Regions from separate parts of the Geodermatophilus sp. CPCC 206100 genome, predicted to be linked through region 4. Evidence: riboswitches for the same ligand, from Rfam matches in the RefSeq annotation. Region 4 holds a riboswitch; each other region holds the start of a gene.
What was found. A riboswitch is a leader RNA that binds a small molecule or an ion and turns the genes downstream of it on or off. The one in region 4 is predicted to bind cyclic di-AMP.
Positions count from the first base shown of each region.

Region 1 (5,122 bases), 190 kb from region 4:
GTCCGCGAAGGGGTCCACCGGACGGCGCTCGGTGGCCCGCCCGGCGACCAGGTCGGCCAGCTCGCCGGCCGCCCGGTCGATGCGCGTGGCCAGCGCCCGGTCGACGCCCCCGGCGCCGGCCCAGTCCTCCGGGGCGGCGAAGACCCCGGTGGGGACGGCGATCGCGCGCAGGTAGGCGAACAGCGGCCGCAGGGCGTGCTCGACCACCAGTGAGTGCCGAGCCGTGCCGGCGGTGGCCCCGAGCAGCACCGGCATGCCGGTGAGCGCGTCCTTGTCCAGGACGTCGACGAACGTCTTGAACAGGCCGCTGTAGGAGGCGGAGAACACCGGGGTCACCGCGATCAGCCCGTCGGCCCCGACCACGGTGTCGATCGCGGCCCGCAGCGGAGCGCTGGGGAAGCCGGTGACGAGGTGGTCGGCGAGGTCGCGGGCGTGCTCGCGCAGCTCGACGACCTCGACGGTGGCGTCGTCCCCACGGGCCCGCAGGGCCGCCACGGTGGCGGCGGTCAGCCGGTCGGCCAGCAGCCGGGTGGACGACGGGGTGGACAGGCCGGCGCTGACGACGGCGAGGGTGCGGGTGCTCATCGGGCCGGGACCTCCTCGGCGTCGCGCGCGTCGCGGGCGGCGACGAGGGAGGCGTGGGTGGGGGCGTCGGGCACGTGCGCCGGCCGGCGGGCGGCGAACTCGCGGCGCAGCACCGGCACGACCTCCTCGCCCAGGAGGTCCAGCTGCTCGAGCACGGTCTTCAACGGCAGCCCGGCGTGGTCGACGAGGAACAGCTGCCGCTGGTAGTCCCCGACGTAGTCGCGGAAGCCCAGGGTGCGCTCGATGACCTGCTGCGGGCTGCCGACGGTCAGCGGGGTCTCCCGGCTGAAGTCCTCCAGCGACGGGCCGTGCCCGTAGACCGGGGCGTTGTCGAAGTACGGCCGGAACTCCGCCACCGCGTCCTGCGAGTTCCGGCGCATGAACACCTGGCCGCCCAGCCCGACGATCGCCTGGTCGGCGGACCCGTGACCGTGGTGCTCGAAGCGCTGCCGGTAGAACTCGACCATCCGCTGGGTGTGCTCCTTGGGCCAGAAGATGTGGTTGGAGAAGAACCCGTCGCCGTAGAAGGCGGCCTGCTCGGCGATCTGCGGCGAGCGGATCGAGCCGTGCCAGACGAACGGTGCGACGCCGTCCAGCGGGCGCGGGGTGGAGGTGAAGCCCTGCAGCGGCGTGCGGAACCGGCCCGACCAGTCCACGACGTCCTCGGTCCACAGCTTCCGCAGCAGCGCGTAGTTCTCCACCGCCAGCGGGATGCCGTTGCGGATGTCCTGCCCGAACCAGGGGTAGACCGGGCCGGTGTTGCCGCGGCCCAGCATCAGGTCGACGCGGCCGCCGGCGAGGTGCTGCAGCATCGCGTAGTCCTCGGCGATCTTCACCGGGTCGTTGGTGGTGATCAGCGTGGTGGCCGTCGACAGCTGCAGGCGGGTGGTCTGCGCGGCGATGTACGCCAGCGTCGTGGTGGGCGAGCTGGAGAAGAACGGCGGGTTGTGGTGCTCACCCAGGGCGACCACGTCGAGGCCGACCTCCTCGGCCTTCTTCGCGATCGTGACGACCGCCTGGATCCGCTCCGCCTCGCTCGGCGTGCGGCCGGTCGTGGGGTCGGTCGTGATGTCGCTGACCGTGAAGATGCCGAACTGCATGTCGGGCTCCGTGTGGTTGAGAGTGCAACTACTGTTCCCTGTAACACGCGTGCGTGTCCCGCTGTTCCGGGTCTTCCTCGCACGCTCCGTCACCTCGTCGAGACCCTCCGCAGCGCTGAGTGATCATCTCGGCACGGGGCGGTGAACGACACCCGTGTTGCTCTCGCGTCGCACGGCGGCGGAGCCGGGCACCCGGCAGGGTCGGGGACGCTGCAGTCGCTGTAGCCGATCGGGGGAGGCCGGGGATGGTCGAGCAGGGCGAAGGGGACGTCGACCCCACCGGGGAGTCGGCCGGGCTCGCGGCGCTGTTCGAGCCGCGACCGCGGTTCCGCCGGCGGCTGCGCGGCTACGACCGGGCCGACGTCGACGACTACGTCGCCTGGGTGGAGAGCGAGCTGCTCGTCCGTCCGGTGCCGGGAACCAGTGGGATCCGGTGCAGTCGCTGTAACGACGCCGCCGTCCCTGCCCCTCCCGTACCGGCCCTGGCGGTCGCGGACGCGGAGCAGCGCGACGCGGTGCTGCTCGTCGGCGCGATGCGCGAGCTGCTCCGGCTGGCCGAGGTGCGGGCGGCCGAGGTGGTCGCCGAGGCCGAGCGGGACGCCGAGCAGGTCCGCGCGACCGCCCGGGCCGAGGCCGAGGCGCGGCTGGGCAACGTGTCCGACCTGCGGAACGCCGCCCTCGAGCGGGTCCGCCGGCAGGCCGAGGAGCTGCTCCGGGAGGCCGCCGCGGAGCGGGCGCGCCTGCAGGAGGAGGCGGCCGCCGCCGCTGCCGAACTCGCCGACCTCCGTCGTCGGCAGGACGACGCCCGCGAGTCCCTGCGCCTCCTGACCGACAGCCTCGGTGCCGCGCTGGAGGGCTCGCCCGCCGTCGGGCCCGACCGGGCGGCGTCCGACGCCCCGCGCGGCGGGGCCGTGCGGCTCACCGGGAACGTGGTGCTCACCGAGCCCCGGGAGCCGGTCGCCGGTTGAGCGGAGCCGGCGCCCACCGCGACACAGCTCACGGTGCCGATGTGACGGCCGGGATTGTCACGGGACGGTAACGGCCCCTACGGTGGCTCTCGTCCGCCTGGTCGTCTCTCCCCACACGGGGAGCCTGGGTGGACGCCGCCGAGTCGTGTCCGCAGCCGTGGCCACGAGCCGGGGACCCACCGCAGCACTGGGGTGAGTCCGGCCTGCCGAGCGTCGCTCGGAGGGCCGGTAGGGCGCCTTCCCGCCCGAACCCGTCAGCTAACCCGGTAGGCGGCCACGGAAGAAACGGAGAGTCTCCGCATGCCCCGCCCCCGGGCCCTCGCGGCTCGCAGGGACACCCGGCCGCGCGCACCTCGCGCCTCCTCCCGGCCCGCTGATCCCGCCTGACCGCGCCCGCCGGTCTCCCGCGTCACTTCCCGACGCCGCCGGCGCACCCACCCCCAGCCCGCGCCGCCCTGGGCTGCCCCCCGCACCGCGGAGGGTCGGCCCGCGCGCACTCTCGCCCCGGAGCACCCACACCCGATGATCGACCGCACCCAGCAGTTCCCCGCCGTCCAGGCGGACACCGCCGAGTTCCCCACCCCCGAGCTCGGTGCCCAGCGCCCGACCCGCCGGCGCGTGCACCTGCCGGCCAAGGGTCGCCGCCCGGCCTTCCTGCTGGCCGCGGCCGCCGCCGGGGCCGTCGTGGTGAACCTGCTCGCCGGCGGCCAGCCGCCGGCCGAGGCCGAGACCAGCACGGTCAGCGCCTCGCACAGTGTCGCCGAGGCCCTCGGTATCGCGCCGCAGGCCGCGGCCGAGGCGCCGACCGCCGAGGTGGCTCCCGACGACTTCGCCTCGCTCGAGGACCTGGCCGCCTCCCGCGGCGAGCGCGAGGCCGCCGAGGCCAGCGCGGCCCAGGCCCAGGCCGCCGCCGAGCAGGCCGAGCGGGACCGGCTGGAGGCCGAGCGGCTCGCCGCCGAGCAGGCCGAGCGCGACCGGCTGGAGGCCGAGCGGGTCGCCGCCGAGCGCGCCGCCCAGGAGGCCGCCGAGCGCGAGGCCGCTGAGCGCGCCGCCCGAGAGGCCGAGCGGGCGCCGGCCGCTCCCGCTGCGAGCGGCGGCTCGTCCTCCGCTCCCAGCGGCTCCTTCAAGGAGTACGCCATGTCCAAGGTCGGCAGCGCGGACCAGTTCAGCTGCCTGGAGAACCTGTGGGGCAAGGAGAGCGGCTGGAACCCCAACGCGCAGAACCCGACCAGCACCGCCTACGGCATCCCGCAGTTCCTCAACTCGACGTGGGCCGGCACCGGCATCGCCAAGACCTCGGACGGCTACCGGCAGATCGACGCCGGGCTGATCTACATCGAGAACCGGTACGGCAGCCCCTGCGCGGCCTGGGCGCACTCGAAGGCCAACAACTGGTACTAGAAGGACCCCCCTGCCCCCCGCCGCTCGCGGGCTCGCGGCGGGGGGCAGGGGGGCCGCCCGTCCTCCCCACCCCTCGCACCCTCAGGGGGGGGCCCTGGGCGGGGGCTCAGGTGCCGAGGCGGGACCCCGTCCTCCGGGGCGGTGACCTGACCCGGGCGGATGGTGGACTGGCCGGCGTGAGATCCGTCCCCGCCGGGTTCGTCCGCGCCCACACCCAGGTCCAGCGACCGTCCTCGGTCCCGGAGGTCCGGCTGCACGTGGCCGAGGACGTCGTCGCCCTCTGGGAGGCGATGGAGACCGCGGAGGGCGGCGCCGGCCAGGCGCCGCCCTTCTGGGCTGCGGCGTGGCCGGGCGGCCAGGCGCTGGCCCGGTTCGTGCTCGACACCCCGGAGGTGGTGGCCGGCCGGGCGGTGCTCGACCTCGGGACGGGCAGCGGCCTGGTCGCCATCGCCGCCCTCCGGGCCGGCGCCCGCTCGGTGCTGGCCAGTGACGTCGACCCGTTCAGCCGGACGGCGGTCGTCGTCAACGCGGCCCTCAACGGCGTGGGCGGGGTGGGCGTGGCCGGCGACGTGCTCGACGGTGACCTGCCCGGCATCGAGGTCGTGCTCGCGGGGGACGTCTGCTACGACCGGGAGATGACCGAGCGGGTGCTGCCGTTCCTCGACCGCGCCCGCGCGCGCGGCTGCGAGGTGCTGGTCGGGGACCCCGGCCGGCCCTACCTGCCGCACGAGCGGCTGGTGGCGGCCGCCGTCTACGACATCCCCGAGACCGAGGGCCCCGGGCTGCGGCGGACGACGGTGTGGCGGCTGCCGTGACCGGTCCGGCGCCGGCCCCCGGCCGCGGCCGCCGCGCGCGCCGGCCCTCCGGCGACGACCGCGAGCGCGCCCTCCTGGCCACCGCCGAGGCGCTGCTGGCGCAGCGGCCGCTCGCCGAGATCTCCGTCGACGACCTCGCCCGCGGCGCGGGGATCTCCCGGCCGACGTTCTACTTCTACTTCGCCTCCAAGGACGCCGTCGTCCTCGCGCTGCTGGACCGGGTGGTGGCCGAGGCGCACGCGCTGCGGTCGGC
Region 1 covers NZ_JAQISV010000003.1:26,383-31,504, forward strand. The annotation lists gene PGN05_RS00680 (FMN reductase) at 1-585, opposite strand, end outside; gene PGN05_RS00685 (LLM class flavin-dependent oxidoreductase) at 582-1,685, opposite strand; gene PGN05_RS00690 (hypothetical protein) at 1,931-2,653, shown strand; cyclic di-AMP (ydaO/yuaA leader) riboswitch at 2,780-2,941, shown strand; gene PGN05_RS00695 (lytic transglycosylase domain-containing protein) at 3,176-4,054, shown strand; gene PGN05_RS00700 (class I SAM-dependent methyltransferase) at 4,231-4,869, shown strand; gene PGN05_RS00705 (TetR/AcrR family transcriptional regulator) at 4,866-5,122, shown strand, end outside.
Region 1: linked by a shared signal. The riboswitch ahead of PGN05_RS00695 (lytic transglycosylase domain-containing protein) and the one ahead of PGN05_RS01605 (C40 family peptidase) in region 4 are both predicted to bind cyclic di-AMP.

Region 2 (5,122 bases), on a different contig from region 4:
ACCAGGGGTCCGGGGAACAGTTTGCACGATGGTCACCCCATCGCGCCAGTGCGGATGAGGCGGATGGGTCACATGTGACTGATGGTCACGGCTGTGACCACTATGCGCTGGTCAGCGGCCATACCACGGTGACGACACCGCCGTCCAGGCATGTGCGGGCGCTTCCTGAGGACCCCTCGCGGACGCCGCGCCGGCGATCCGCGTGCGGGTGGACGAGGGGCTCCCCCACGGACACGCTGTGACGTACGGTAACGGCGACCACGCACCGTGACGGGATCGACACACCCACCGGGGGCCCGCTCAGGCGCCGAAGCCGGCCTGGAGGTCCTCGCGCGGCACCACCCGGGTCGCTTGGCAGGGCAGCCCCTCGGCACCGGGCTCGGCCCACTCCACGTCCACGACCTGGCCGGCCCGCAGGGTGCCCCCGTGCGGCCCGTGGACGACGTCGGCGTCCACCCAGCAGTCGCCGGGCAGGTCGGGGGCCTCCACGATGCCGGCCCGGCGCTCCTCGTCCCAGCGGATGACGGTCCCGCGGGTGCTGCCGCTGCGTGTCATGTCCTCAGGCTGCGGGTGCGCTCCACCCGGGACAAGCCGGGGAGGGACGGCGCACGCCTGCCCGCCCGGGTGTCCGGGTAGGGGCCGGTCATGCCGCGAGCGCAGGGGATGGCCGACGCCGGCCGCGACCGGGTGGCCGAGCTGGTGCTGCCGGCGTGGGACGCCTTCCTCGACCAGGCGGCCGCGGTCGACCTGGACCGGCCCTCCCGGCTGCCGGGCTGGCGGGCGCACGAGATCTGCGTCCACCTGGGCTGCTGGCCCGACCACGCCGCCCTGGCCGACCTGGTCGACTCGGCGCGGAACGGCGGCGCGGGAACGCCCCCCGACGTCGACGGGACGAACGCGCGGGTGACCGCCGCGCACCGCGACGCCTCCCGGGAGGACGTGCTGGCCGCGCTCCGGCGCAACCGCGAGGCGACCGCCCGGTACCTGGCGGAGGAGCCGGTGGCGCTCGACACCGCGCCCGCCGTGGCCGTGGTGGGCCGGCTGCCGCTGCTCAGCGTCGTCCTCGGGCAGGCCTACGAGCTGGCCGTGCACGGGCTGGACCTCGTGCCACTCGGGGCTCCCCCGGTGCCGGCCCCGGTGCTGCAGGCCGGACTGGCGGCCCTGGCCGACGTCACCGGCGCCCTGGCGGCGGCGGAGGGCATCACCGGCGGCGCGACGCTGGCCACCCCGGACGGCGGGTGGCGGTTCGCCGCCGACGGGGACGGCTGGACCGTCGTCCCCGTTCCGGCCGGCCGGCCGGCCGGCACCGCGGTGGAGGCGGCGGCCGACCTGCTGCTGGAGGCCGCCTCGGGCCGGGTCAACCCGGTCGCGGCGCTGGCCCGCCGGCGGCTGAGGGTGCACGAGATCGGCGGGCTGCTGGCCCTCGCGCCGATCGTGCAGTCGGCGCCGGGCATCCCGGGCGGGCCGATCCTCCAACTGGCCGCGCAGACCCTCGGCGGGGTGGGCGGGCTCCTGGGCCGGCTGCGCGGCCGCCGCTGAGCCGGCGGCCGCGTCCGACTCAGGTCAGCAGGCGCCGCCGAGGTCGATGCCGTGCGCGTCGAGCCACGGCACCGGGTTGACCCGGCTGGCGTACAGCCCTCCCTGGTGCACCTCGAAGTGCAGGTGCGGTCCGGTGGACTGGCCCTTGTTGCCCACCTCGGCGATCTGCTCGCCGGCGGTCACGACCTGGCCGGCGCTGACGAAGAACCGGTTCACGTGGCCGTAGAGGGTGATCTGCCCGTCGGCGTGCTGGACGTAGACCGCCTGGCCGAACCCGCTGGCCGGGCCCGCCTGCAGCACGACGCCGTCCTCGGGGACGTAGATCGGGGTGCCGATCGGGGCGGCGATGTCGACCCCCTGGTGCATGGTCCCCCAGCGGGCGCCGTAACAGGAGGTCACCCGGCCGGCCGTGAGCATGCCGGAGGCGGCGGCCGACGCCGTGCTCAGCGTCTGCGCCTGCACCTGGCGGTCGGTCCAGGCGGCACCCGGGTCGGCGGCACCCTGGGCGGCGAGCATCCGCTCCCCCGCCTGGCGCAGCTCCTCCTCCAGGCGGGTCTTCTCGGCGGCGCGGGCGTCGAACTCGGCCTGGGCCTCGGCGAGGTGGGCGTTGGCGGCGGCCTCGGCCTCGTCGGCGGTGCGGGCCAGCTCCTCGAGCCGGACGACGGCGGCCTGCGCGGCGCGGTCGGCCTCCTGCACCCGCTGCTCGACGGTGAGGTACTCGGCCAGCCGGTCGGAGCGGTGGTCGCCGATGACCTCCATGGTGGCGGCCTGCTGCAGCAGCTCGGTGGGGCTCTCGGCGTCGAGCAACAGCTCGATGTCGCCGTAGCGCTCCTCCGCCCCCATGTAGGCCTCCCGGCTGAGGTCGGCGATGTCCTGCTCGGCGCCAATGACGGCGGCCTGCGCCTCGGCCAGCTCGGTGGCGGTGGCCTCGGCCTCGGCCTGGCCCGCAGCGAGCTGGGCGCGGGCGACGAGGGCCGCGTCCGCGGCCGCCTCGGCCTCGACGGTCATCCGCTGCAGCTGCTCCTCGGCGGCCCGCACCGCGTCCTCGATGCGGGCGACCTCGCGGGCGAGGTCCTCCTGCTCGGACGCGGCCGGGGTGACAGGGGCGGCCAGCGCCATCGGGGTGCCGGCCAGCAGGCCGGCGACCGCGGCGGCGACGACGAGGGCCCGGCGCGGAGAGCGCAGGCGGCGCGGCCAGGAGGCGCGACCGGGCGTGGTGTACAGGCGGTGCAGGGTCGCCAACGCGACAGTTCTCCCATCCTCACGACCGCCTACCGAGTTAGCTGACGGGTTCGGGCCGGACGGCGCCCTACCCGCCTGCGCCCCCTGCGCAGGCAGGACTCACCCCAGTGGAACGGTGGGTCCCCGGTCCCCCTCGGTCCCCGGAGGGACGTCGGCGGTTCGGCGGGGCCCGGCCGAGGCCCCTCGGGTTCGAGGCGCTGCCCGGCGGGGCCGTCGGAGAAGCTACTACGAGTGAGGACCTCGGTCACGATCGAGTAACACGGACGGTGTGGCGGCTTGCCCAAAGGGGTGAGGAACCGCTACACGCCGTCACGCGATCGGCGCGGACGGGTGACACCCGTGCCCCACCCGCCACACCCGTCCCCCACCTGCCCCGATCCGGGTGGCGGCGGACGCGGACGGCGACGAGGCTCCCCGGCCGGCGTCGTCACTGACCGTGCACGCCGAGGTGTCGGATGAGATCCCGCCCACTCCGGGCCGACACGCCGCCGCGGGCCGACCGCCCAGGGGGATGGTCACCAGCGCCTGACCGGCCGCGGCCAGGAGGGCGTCTGGCAGGCTGGAGCCCGCCGGGGCGGTAGCTCAGCCGGTCAGAGCACGGGACTCATAATCCCTGGGTCGTGGGTTCGAGCCCCACCCGCCCCACCGGTGTTCGTGCAGGTCAGCGCGGTGGTCGCTCCGTCGTGGGCGGCGTCCTGATCAGGGCCGGTCCGCAGCCGGCGTGACCGCGTCCACGGTGGTCGCGGCCCAGCTGGACAGGAGCTTGAGGGCATCCTCTGACGGGGTCCCGGGCTGTGCGGTGTAGATGGTCAGGCGCAGGTCCGCGTGGTCGTCGGTGGGCAGGTCCAGCGTGCAGTAGCTCAGGTCGAGCGTGCCGACGACGGGGTGGCGGAACTGCTTCGCGCCGTTGTGGTGGATGCGGACGTCGTGGGCGGCCCACCGCGTCCGGAACTCCTCGCTGACGGTCGAGAGCTCACCGACGAGCTCGCGGAGCTGGGCGGCGTGCGGCCGGCGGCCGGCCTCGGCGCGGAGCAGGGCGACGGTGACGTTGGCCGCGCTCTCCCAGTCGAGGTAGTAGTCGTGCGCCTGCGGGTCCAGGAACTGGAACCGGGCGAAGTTCGCCGGCCGCCGCGGGCCGGCGAACAGCGGCGAGTGCAGCGCCCGTCCGAGGGCGTTGGTCGCGACGATGTCCAGGCGGCCGTTGGCGACGAACGCGGCGGACCCCGTCATCGAGTCCAGCATCCACTGCACGCGCGGCTGGATCTCCGCCTTGCTGCTGCGTCGCTGCGGGGTGCGGGCCGGCTTGGCGGCCGCACGAGCCAGGTTGAACAGGTGGGTCCGCTCGGCCTCGTCCAGCTGCAACGCCCGCGCGACGGCCTCCAGGACGTCGTCCGAGACGCCGGCGATGTGGCCCTTCTCCAGCCGGGTGTACCAGTCGGTGCTCACCCCGGCGAGGACCGCGACCTCCTCCCGCCGCAGCCCGGGCACCCGCCGCCGGCCCCCGCCGGGCAGCAGCCCCGCCCGCTCCGGCGTGATGCGGGCGCGCCGGCTGGCGAGGAAGTCGCGGATGTCGGTGCGGTTGTCCACGCCATCGACGCTACGTCGCCCGGCCGGTGGAGGGAGGTCGAGCTGGTACCCCCCACGAGCCCGCCCTCCCACGCCCGGCCACGAGGGCGTTCCGTGGAGTCCAGCGCCCATCCACTCCACCGCACCAGGAGCCCCGCCATGCGAGCAGCCGTCCTCCACGCCCCTGGCGACGTCCGTGTCGAGGACCGAGCGATGCCGAGGATCGAGCAGCCCACCGACGCGGTCATCCGGTTGACCGCCGCCTGCGTCTGCGGGTCGGACCTGTGGCCCTACCGCGGCATCGAGCCGATCGACGGGCCGCGGCCGATGGGCCACGAGTACGTCGGCGTCGTCGAGGAGGTCGGCAGCGAGGTCACGAGCGTCGAGCCCGGCCAGTTCGTCGTCGGCTCGTTCTTCGCCTCGGACGACACCTGCGAGATCTGCCGGGCCGGCTACCAGTCGCGCTGCGTGAACGGGGAGTTCGCCACCCCGACCGGCGCGCAGGCGGAGTACGCCCGGATCCCGCTGGCCGACGGCACGCTGGTCGCCACCCCGGGCACGCCCGAGGCGGACCTCGTCCCCTCGCTGCTGGCCGCCTCCGACGTCCTGGGCACCGGCTGGTTCGCCGCCGTCGCGGCCGAGGCCGGCCCGGGCAAGACCGTCGCCGTCGTCGGCGACGGTGCCGTCGGCCTGCTCGGCGTGCTGGCGGCCGAGCAGCTGGGCGCGGAGCGGATCATCGTCTTCAGCCGGCACGAGGACCGACAGCGACTGGCCC
Region 2 covers NZ_JAQISV010000028.1:82,981-88,102, forward strand. The annotation lists gene PGN05_RS14395 (hypothetical protein) at 301-555, opposite strand; gene PGN05_RS14400 (maleylpyruvate isomerase N-terminal domain-containing protein) at 646-1,539, shown strand; gene PGN05_RS14405 (peptidoglycan DD-metalloendopeptidase family protein) at 1,564-2,781, opposite strand; cyclic di-AMP (ydaO/yuaA leader) riboswitch at 2,793-2,948, opposite strand; tRNA gene PGN05_RS14410 (tRNA-Ile) at 3,353-3,426, shown strand; gene PGN05_RS14415 (helix-turn-helix transcriptional regulator) at 3,481-4,368, opposite strand; gene PGN05_RS14420 (zinc-dependent alcohol dehydrogenase family protein) at 4,561-5,122, shown strand, end outside.
Region 2: linked by a shared signal. The riboswitch ahead of PGN05_RS14405 (peptidoglycan DD-metalloendopeptidase family protein) and the one ahead of PGN05_RS01605 (C40 family peptidase) in region 4 are both predicted to bind cyclic di-AMP.

Region 3 (5,122 bases), on a different contig from region 4:
ACGTCCCGGCCCCACAGCGGCCAGCTGCGCGTCGAGAGGCCGTACCGGTGCCGGACGACCTCGCCGTAGGCCGACAGGGGCAGGGTCACCAGCCGCCCGAGCAGCGACAGCACCAGCGTGCCGAGGAGGACCTGCCAGGCCCAACCCCCGCCCAGCGGCCGGGCGACCGCCCGGACCAGTCGCGCGCCGAGCGGCGTCAGCGCCAGGACCGCGGAGACGGTCAGGCCCAGCACGAGGGAGGCCAGCGACGCCGGCCGCAGTGCGGCAGCGAAGGACTCCGCGCGGTCGACGACGGCGGCGGGCACGCCCGCGCCGGGGCGGACCGGCGTCGCACCGCCGGTCGGCTCGGCCAGGACCGTCCACGGCGTCCGGAGGGCGATGACCAGGACGAGCGCCAGCCCCAACACACCCGCGACCAGCAGCGCGGCCCGGCGGGCGCTCACCCGGCCGATCCTAAGAGGACCCCCTGCCCCCCACCGCTCGCAGGCTCGCGGCGGGCCCCTGCAGAGGGCCAAGGGCCAAAGCGGGACCCCGTTCCCCACCCTTCGCAGGCTCACGGCGGGCCCCTGCAGAGGGCCAAGGGCCAAAGCGGGACCCCGTTCCCCACCCTTCGCAGGCTCACGGCGGGGCCCGGACCGGGCCAGGAGCCGAGGCGGGACCCTCTGCCCCCCACCGCTCGCAGGCTCACGGCGGGGCCCTGCAGGGAGTCCGTCCTCAGACGAGGCGGCGCATGGCGGTGATGCCGCCCATCGAGTCCACGCCCACGACCTTCACCGGCTGGCTGGACGTCGAGGCGTGCACCATCTGCCCGTTGCCGATGTACATCGCCACGTGGCTGACCGGGCTGAAGAAGAAGATCAGGTCTCCCGGCTGGAGGTCGGCGCGGGAGACCGCCCGGCCCATGGTCGACTGCATGCGGCTCGAGTGCGGGAGGCTGACGCCGGCCGCGGCATAGGCGTACTGGGTGAGCCCGGAGCAGTCGAAGGAGTTGGGGCCGCCGGCGCCCCAGACGTAGGGATCCCCGACCTGCGCCAGCGCCGTGTCGACGGCGGCCTGCGCGGCACCGCTGGCCGCGGGCGCCGGTGCCGCGGCGGCCACCGGCTGGCCGGAGTGGGCCGTCTGCACCTGCTGCTGCTGCGGAGCGGACAGGGCGGCGTACTGCCCCCGGTAGTCGGCGATGTCCGCCTCGAGCCCGGACTGGCGAGCGGTGACCTCGTCGAGGGCCCCGCGGGCGGCCGCCGCCGCAGCATCGGCGTCGGCCTGGGCCCGCTCGGCTGCGGTGGCCGACTCGGCGACCTGCGCCAGCACGTCGCCGGCGTGCCCGGCGAGAGCGTCGAGCGTGGCCAGCTGCGAGACGAAGTCGTCGGCCGAGTCGCTGGTCGTCATCAGGTCGAACTCGGACAGGCTCCCGCCGGTGAACGCCGCGCGGGCCACCTGGCGGATCTGGCCGTCCAGCGCGCCGAGCCGGGCGTCGGCCTCGGCGGCGACACGGTCCGCGTCGGCGGCGGCAGCCTCACGCTGGGCGAGGGTCTCCCGCGCCTCGTTGACCTGCTCGCTGACGACCTCCAGCTCGTGGCCGGCCCGGGCGACGAGCTGGGCGGCCTGCGCGGCGCTGCCCGCCTGCTCCGGATCGGCGGTGGCCGTCCCTGGCAGCAGGGTCAGGGCCAGGCTGGCGGTGGCTCCCACGACGAGCCCGCGGCCGAGGCGGCCGGCGGTGGTGGGGCGGCGGGAGGTGACCGGGAGGTCGGGGTGGAGCGGATCAGGGGCATGCCCCAGGGCAGGGTGAGGGGTCGCCACGGGCGGCGGCTCTCCGTTTCTTCCTCAGCGACCGCCTACCGAGTTAGCTGACGGGTTCGGGCTGGGAAGACGTGCCCTATCTCTGCGTGCCGGCGGGCCGGCGCGTGTGCTCCGGCGGACCGGCGCACGCGAGAACTCACCCCAGTGCTGCGGTGGGTCCCCGGTTCACCCTCGACGCCAGGGAGCGCGTCGGGCGATTCGGCGGTGACCGGCCGAGGCCACCTCTGTACGGGTGACGACCTCCCGGCCGGACCGGCTCACCGTACGGACGTGGTGCAGGTGTGACAAACGAGGGCCGCGTGGACTGTGGGAACTCCCACACCGGCCCGGCGCGCCGCCCCGCTCCCCGCGCGCCGCTCGCGGAGCGCCGGACGGGACCTGCCTGCGCCCGCTCACCCGGTGCGCCGCCGCCGGTCTCCGGTGCCGCGAGGCGAGGCCTGGTGGCGCAGCGGTGGCACCAGGCCGCCCTCGGCCAGCGCCCGCACGGCGCGGCGCTCGACCTCGTCGAACTCCACCACCACGCCGGGCGCCGGGACGACGACGTCCTCGGCGGTCTGGGCGCGCGCCGTCATGGGCACCACGGTGGGATCGGCCCCCTGCCAGCCCGGTGGCGCCCCCAGCAGCACGGTGACGACGCAGTCCGTGCAGCCGGTGCCGCGAGCGGTGCAGGTGTCGCAGTCGATGAACATCAACCCACTCCTCTGCTGACCGGCCCTGGTCGCGGGGGCCGTCCCTGGCCCCGACCGGTCTGAGCAGCACGCTAGGGACGGGCACCGACAGTTCCGGACGGTCGCGCACCGCGGGCCCCGGGGGATCCAGCGTCCGCCCGGCGCGCGTCCCCGGGACTGTCACTCCCCCGACCTAGCGTCCGCCCCGTGCCCTCTTCCCCCGCCCGGCCGGCCGGGATCGCCGCCGGGACAGTCGCACGAGCCGCCGCCGGGCTGCCGCGCTACGAGCAGGCCACCATCGAGGAGCTGGGCACCCCGCTGGCGGAGGTCACGTTCGTCGTCGTCGACCTGGAGACCACCGGGGGGTCTCCCAAGGACAACGCGATCACCGAGATCGGCGCGGTCAAGGTGCGCGGCGGAGCGGTCCTCGGCGAGTTCCAGACCCTGGTCGACCCGGGCCGCGAGATCCCGCCCTACATCAGCGTGCTCACCGGAATCACCACCACGATGGTCACCGCGGCCCCGCGCATCGGCGCGGTCCTGCCCGCCTTCCTCGAGTTTGCCCGCGGCGCGGTCCTCGTCGCCCACAACGCCCCCTTCGACCTCGGCTTCCTGAAGGCCGCGTGCGCGGAGAACGGCATCGCCTGGCCGGCCGCTGCCTCGGTCGACACCGCCGTCCTCGCCCGCCGGCTGCTCACGCGCGACGAGGTGCCCAACTGCAAGCTGGCCACCCTGGCGCCCTACTTCCGCGCCGCCAGCGAGCCCTGCCACCGCGCCCTGGCCGACGCGCGGGCCACCGTCGACGTGCTGCACGGGCTGTTCGAGCGGCTGGGCCCGCTCGGCGTCTCCACCCTGGAGGAGCTGACCGGCCTCACCCGCCAGGTCGACCCCGACCGGCTGCGCAAGCGGCACCTGGCCGACGGCGTCCCCTCCGGCCCGGGCGTGTACCTCTTCCGCGGGCCCCGCGACGAGCCGCTCTACGTCGGGACGTCGAGCGACCTGCGCAGCCGCGTCCGCAGCTACTTCGGTGCCGGCGAGCAGCGCAGCCGGATCACCGAGATGGTCGCCCTCGCGCAGCGGGTCGACACCATCTCCTGCGCCCACGACCTCGAGGCCGCCGTCCGGGAGCTGCGGCTGATCGCCGAGCACAAGCCGCGCTACAACCGCCGTTCCCGCTTCCCCGAACGCGCCCTGTGGGTCCGCCTCACCGAGGAGCCCTTCCCGCGGCTGTCGGTGGTCCGCCGGGTGCGCCCGGGGGCCGGGGTCTTCCTCGGGCCGTTCCCGGACCGGCGGGCGGCCGACGCGGCGGTGGCCGCCATCCACGAGTCCCTCCCGCTGCGCCAGTGCACCGGCCGGCTGTCGGTGCGGGTGCTCGGCACCGCCTGCGCACTGGCGGGCATGGGGCGCTGCGGAGCGCCCTGCACCGGCGCCCAGTCGGTCGACGAGTACGCCGGCATCGCCGACGTCCTGCGCGCGGCGGTCGCCTCCGACCCCCGGGCCCTGCTGGCACCGCTGCTGTCCCGGGTGGACCGGCTGGCCGCCGACGAGCGCTACGAGGACGCTGCCGTCCTCCGCGACCGCGTGGCGGTCCTCGTGCGGGCGGTGCGCCGCCGGCAGCGGCTCGAGTCGCTGGCGGCGGTCCCCGAACTGGTGCTGGCGCGGCCGGCCTTCGAGGGCGGCTGGCAGCTGTCCGTCGTCCGCCGGGGACGGCTGGTCGCCGCCGGCTGCGCCGAACGCGGGGCGTCGGTCCGGGCCACCCTCGAGGGGCTGTTCGCCACCGCCGAGACCCCGCTCGGTCCCGAGGACGAGCTGGCCGCGTCCGTGGACGAGACCGAGCTCGTGCTGCGCTGGATGGAGAAGCCGGGCACCCGGCTGGTGCAGGTGTCCGGCACGCTCGCCTGCCCGGCCCCGGGCACCGGCGGGTTCAGCGACTTCCTCGACCGCGTGGAGGCCGGCCGCCACGAGCGCGACCCGTTCGCCGACGGCCGCGCCCTCGGCACCCGCGCGCGTCCCGAGCGGATCACCCCGGGGCCGCACAGCACCTCCCGGCCACCCGTGGCCCGGCTAGCATCGCCGGCGTGATCACCGCCATCGTCATGATCGACGCGGCCACCGACTCGATCCCCGAGGTGGCCCAGGCCGTCGCCGACCTCGACGGGGTGAGCGAGGTGTACTCGGTCGCCGGCGACGTCGACCTGATCGCGGTGGTGCGGGTCCGCGAGTTCGAGCACATCGCCGACGTCGTGGCGGGGCGGATCAACAAGGTCCCCGGCGTCCTGGAGACCGACACCCACATCGCCTTCCGCGCCTACTCGCGGCACGACCTCGAGGCGGCGTTCTCCATCGGCTTCGACACCGCCGACTGAAGGAAGACCCCCTCCCCCCGCCAGGGGACCGTTCGGGGCGGGCCTAACCGCGGAGCGTCCGGCTGACGTCCACCCAGCGGTCCAGCAACTCCCCGGCCCGCCCGTCGTCCACGGCCCGGGCCGCCCGCTCCAGGCCCGCGGCCAGGGCGTCGTGCAGGCGCACGCTGCGCCGGTCGTAGGCGGCCAGGGCCGCGGCGGCGTTCAGCAGCACGGCGTCGCGCACGGGCCCCTGTTCCCCCTGCACGACGCGCCGGAAGACGTCGGCGTTGAACGCCGGGTCCCCGCCGCGCA
Region 3 covers NZ_JAQISV010000021.1:61,603-66,724, forward strand. The annotation lists gene PGN05_RS12035 (M48 family metallopeptidase) at 1-443, opposite strand, end outside; gene PGN05_RS12040 (C40 family peptidase) at 715-1,686, opposite strand; cyclic di-AMP (ydaO/yuaA leader) riboswitch at 1,814-2,011, opposite strand; gene PGN05_RS12045 (hypothetical protein) at 2,190-2,486, opposite strand; gene PGN05_RS12050 (DEDD exonuclease domain-containing protein) at 2,673-4,547, shown strand; gene PGN05_RS12055 (Lrp/AsnC family transcriptional regulator) at 4,544-4,831, shown strand; gene trpD (anthranilate phosphoribosyltransferase) at 4,875-5,122, opposite strand, start outside.
Region 3: linked by a shared signal. The riboswitch ahead of PGN05_RS12040 (C40 family peptidase) and the one ahead of PGN05_RS01605 (C40 family peptidase) in region 4 are both predicted to bind cyclic di-AMP.

Region 4 (5,122 bases):
CGTCCAGCCGCTCCGCCACCGCTCCTCCTCCCCGCGAGCTGGTCACTGCGACCAGCTCCCGCACGGTTCGGCCGCACGTTCTTGCCGTTCCGGGCAGCTCGATCGAGTCATCTTGCCCACCGGCGGGCCGTCGAGGTGTGCTGGGTGCACCATCGCCGCGTTCGAACCGTCCGGGAGAGCGACATGACCACCGTGCAGCCGCATGGGATCCTCGAGCAGACGCTCACCGACGAGGAGCGGCTCGCCGGCCTGAGCGCCGACCAGCTGCAGCGCCTGGTCGGCCTCGTCGAGCACGACCCGGCCGCCGACCCGTTCCCGGTCAGCGGCTGGGACGCCCTGGTGTGGACCTGCGGGAACGCCACCCAGACCGCGCACTTCCTCCAGTCGGCCTTCGGCATGGAGCTGGTCGCCTACTCCGGCCCCGAGACCGGCAACCGCGACTCCCGCGCCTACGTGCTGACCTCGGGCGCGGCGCGGTTCGTCGTCCAGGGCGCGTACTCGCCGGCCAGCCCGCTGGCCGACCACCACCGCCGGCACGGCGACGGGATCGTCGACATCGCCCTGGCCGTCCCCGACGTGGACCGGTGCGTCGCGCACGCCGCGGCGCAGGGGGCGACGGTGCTCGAGCCGCCGCACGACCTCACCGACGAGCACGGCACCGTGCGCCTGGCCGCGATCGCCACCTACGGGGACACCCGCCACACGCTGGTCGACCGCTCGCGCTACGCCGGGCCCTACCTGCCGGGGTACGTCGCACGGACGTCGTCCTTCGTCCGGCGGCCGGGGGCGCCCCGGCGGCTGTTCCAGGCGGTCGACCACGTCGTCGGGAACGTCGAGCTGGGCGCGATGGACTCCTGGGTGGACTTCTACCGGCGGGTCATGGGCTTCACGAACATGGCGGAGTTCATCGGCGCGGACATCGCCACCGACTACTCGGCGCTGATGAGCAAGGTGGTCGCCAACGGCAACCACCGGGTGAAGTTCCCGCTCAACGAGCCGGCGGCCGGGCGCAAGCGCTCGCAGATCGACGAGTACCTGGAGTTCTACGGCGGCCCCGGCGCCCAGCACGTCGCGCTGGCCACCTCGGACATCGTCGCCACCGTGGACGCCATGGCCGCCGAGGGCGTGGAGTTCCTGGCCACCCCGGACTCCTACTACGAGGACCCGGAGCTGCGGGCGCGCATCGGCACCGTCCGCGTCCCTGTCGAGGAACTGCAGGCCCGCGGCATCCTGGTCGACCGCGACGAGGACGGCTACCTGCTGCAGATCTTCACCAGGCCGACCGGCGACCGGCCCACGGTCTTCTTCGAGCTCATCGAGCGGCACGGCTCCCTCGGCTTCGGCAAGGGCAACTTCAAGGCGCTGTTCGAGGCGATCGAGCGCGAGCAGGAGCGCCGCGGCAACCTGTGAGCGCGGCGGGGTCGTCACGGTCGGTGATCCCCGTCCGGGGTGTCGCGCACCGACACCCGGCGGGTTTGTCACGCTCCGGTCACGGACCTACCGTTCGCGGCGTCCGGACGGGTCGTTCGGTCACCGCGTGGTGACACCGGCCGGACGCCGCCGAACCCTGCGCCGGCCCGTCTCGCCGGCACCAGGGACCGGGGACCCACCGCAGTACTGGGGTGAAGCGCCCCGCGACCCGTCCCGGTCGCGAGGCGCCGGGCGACTTCCCTCCCGAACCCGTCAGCTAACTCGGTAGGCGGCTGTGGAAGAGAGGACAGACCCGCCCAGATGGCGAGTTCGCACGCCCCTGCCCGCCGCACGGTCCCCCGCCTCCTCGTCGGTCTCGTCGCCGCCGGCGGGCTCACCCTCACCGCCCTCCCCGCCGCCTCGGCCGCCCCCGGGGACCCCGCCACCTCGCAGGAGGCCGCCGCGCTCGTCGCGGCCAAGGCGCACGACCTCGAGGTCGTCACCGAGCAGTTCAACGAGGTCCGCGAGCGCCTCCGGACCAGCCAGGACGCCGCCGCCCGGGCCGCCGGTGAGGTCGCCGCCGCCGAGGCCGCCCTGGCCACCGCCCGCGACCGGGTCCGCTCCGTCGCGCGGAGCGCCTGGACCGGCGACCGCCTCACCACCCTCTCCGCGATGCTCTCCAGCGAGTCCGCCGACGAGCTGATGGACCGCGTCGGCACGCTGCAGACCATCGCCGACCACAACAACGGCGTCCTCGGCAGCGCCCAGGAGGCCACCGAGGACGCCGGCCGGGCCCGCGCCGCGGCGCTCGCGGCGGAGTCCGAGGCCCAGGCCCTCGTCGACCGGGTCGCCGGCCAGAAGGCCGACCTCGACCGCCAGGTGGCGCGCTTCCAGGCCGAGTACGACCGGCTGGCCGCCGAGGAGCAGCGGGCCGCGCAGGAGGCCGCCGAACGGCACGCCGCCGAGCAGGCCGCCCAGCAGACCGCGGAGCGGGCCGCCGCGCCCGAGCGGGCCTCCCGCGCGGCCGCTCCCCGGCCGGCCGCGGCCGCTCCGGCCGCCCCGGTCGTCGCGAGCAGCGCCGCGGCCCAGGCGGCCGTGGACACCGCCATGGCGCAGCGCGGCGACCCCTACGTGTGGGCCGCCGCCGGGCCGAACGCCTTCGACTGCTCCGGCCTGGTGCAGTACGCCTACGCCGCCGCCGGCGTGAGCCTGCCGCACTCCAGCCGCATCCAGTCGACGATGGGCCGGGCCGTCTCCCGGGCCGACCTGCAGCCGGGCGACCTCGTGTTCTTCTACAGCCCGGTCAGCCACGTCGGCATCTACGTCGGCAACGGCCAGATGGTGCACGCCTCCACCTACGGCCAGCCGGTCAAGGTCGCCTCGATCGACTCGATGGGCGGCTACAACAGCGCCCGCCGCATCGCCGGCTGACCCGGAGGGGCCTCCGTGGCCACGGAGGCCCCTCCGGTCGGCGGCCCGAGCCCGTCAGTGGCCATACCGTCAGGCCCCTTCCGGCCTCGCTCCGCTCCTCGGTCGCTGGCGCTCCCTGCGATGCTCACGAACCCGTCAGTGGCCGCGGAACGCCTCCTCGAGCCACCACGACGGCTCGTCCGCGGCCACCTTGGCGTCGATCAGCAGCGGCGCCGACCGCGGACCGGCCACCCAGCCGGCGACCGCGGCGAGGTCCTCGGGACGGCGCGCGGTGACCGCCTCGAAGCCGTACCCGCGGGCGATCGCGGCGAGGTCGGTCTCGGGGAAGCGGACGATGTCCAGGGGGTGCCCGTCGGGCCCGAAGTGGTGCACCTCCGCCCCGTAGGCGGCGTCGTCGTACACCACGACCACCATGGGCAGCCCGAGGCGGACGACGGTCTCCAGCTCCGCGGCACCCATGAACGCGCCGCCGTCGCCCAGCGCGGCCACCGGCAGCCGGTCGGGCCGGGCCAGCGCGGCGCCGATCGCGGTGGCCAGGCCCAGCCCGACGGACTGGTAGGCCTGGGTGAAGCAGGAGCCGAACTCGTCGGGGACGTCGAGGAACATGCTCGGATAGCCCATGAAGTTGCCCGAGTCGACCGCGATCACGCGCTCGGCCGGCAGCAGGTCGTCCAGCGCGATGGTCAGCGTGCGCGGGTCGATGCGGTCGGAGCCGCCCCGCGGGGCGAACGGCACGTCGCGCCACCGCAGCCGCTCGGCGATCGCCGTCCGCACCTCCGGGGTGCGGTAGCCGGGGCCGCGCTCCTCGAGGACGGCGGCCACCGCCTCCGCCGTCGCCCGCACGTCGCCGACCACGCCGAAGGTGAGGTCCCGGTGCACGCCCAGCGCCGCCGGGTCGTCGTCCACCTGCACGACGACGGCGTCGGCGTCGATGAGCCGGCCGTGCCGCGTCGTCCACATGTTCAGCGCGCAGCCCCAGCCCACCACCAGGTCCGCGCCGGTGATCAGCTCGGCGGCCAGCGGGGAGGCGAAGCCCCCCGACACGTCCAGCGACCACGGGTTCCCGGCGAACAGCCCCTTGGCGACGGCGGAGGTGGCCAGCAGCGCGCCGCAGCGGGCGGCGAGGTCCTCGAGCGCCGCCCGGGCGCCGCGGGCGCCGCGGCCGGCGACGAACACCGGCCGGCGGGCCTGCCGGACCGCGTGCGCCAGCCGCTCGACGTGCTCGGGGGTCACCACCGGCGGCGGCGCCGGCGGCACCTCCGGCGGGCCGTCCGGCACCCGCAGCTCCGCGACCTGCACCTCCAGGGGCAGGTTGAGCAGGACGGTCCGGCGCCGGGCGACGGCGGTGCCGACGGCGGCGGCGACCTGGGCCAGGGCGTCCCCGGCCGAGGTCACCCGCATCGGCACCGCGCCCACGGCGGCGGCCAGGGCGGCCTGGTCGACGGCGAAGTTCGACGTCGGCGAGGAGGCCTCCGCGGCGACCACGACCAGCGGCGTGCGGCTCTTGGCCGCCTCGGTGATCCCGGTCAGCGCGTTGGTCAGCCCGCAGCCCTGGTGCAGGGTCAGCACGCTCGGCCGGCCGCTCATCCGGGCGTACGCGTCGGCCATCGTCGCCGCGCCACCCTCGTGGCGGGCGGCCACGAACCGCGCGCCCGCCGCCACCAGGGCGTTGGTGACGGCGAAGTTGCCCGACCCGACGACGCCGAAGGCCGTGTCGACGCCCAGGCCGGCCAGCGCGGTCCCGACCGCCTCGGCGACCGTGGTCCGCATCAGCGCTCGACGAGGGCCAGCACCCGCGCCGGCGAGCCCGACCCGGAGACGATCGGCAGCGGCGCGGCGACCAGCACCACGCCGGTGGGTGGCAGCTGCGCGAGGTTCTGCAGCTGGGTCAGCCCGTACTTGCCGCTGCCCATGAGCGCGGCGTGGCACGGGAACGGCGGGTCGAAGGAGTGCGCCGCCCCGGCGTCGGTGCCGACCGTCTCGACGCCCACGCCCATCACCGGCGCCTCCTCGGCCAGCCACGTCGCGCAGTCCGGCGAGATGCCCGGGGTGTGGGCGCCGGTCTCGTCGGCGTTGAGGAACTCCTCCTGCGAGCCGCCGCGGGCGTCCCAGCCGGTGCGGTAGAGCAGCCACCCGCCCTCGGGCAGCGGGCCGTGCTCGGCCTCCCAGGCCCGCACGTGCTCGACCTCGAGCAGGAAGTCGGGATCGGCGGCCGCCTCGGCGGAGAGGTCGAGGACCACGGCGGGGCCGATCAGCCGGCGGGCCGGCACGGAGGCGACGT
Region 4 covers NZ_JAQISV010000003.1:219,909-225,030, reverse strand. The annotation lists gene PGN05_RS01615 (Lrp/AsnC family transcriptional regulator) at 1-19, opposite strand, end outside; gene hppD (4-hydroxyphenylpyruvate dioxygenase) at 184-1,410, shown strand; cyclic di-AMP (ydaO/yuaA leader) riboswitch at 1,574-1,717, shown strand; gene PGN05_RS01605 (C40 family peptidase) at 1,732-2,841, shown strand; gene PGN05_RS01600 (thiamine pyrophosphate-binding protein) at 2,977-4,611, opposite strand; gene PGN05_RS01595 (cyclase family protein) at 4,611-5,122, opposite strand, start outside.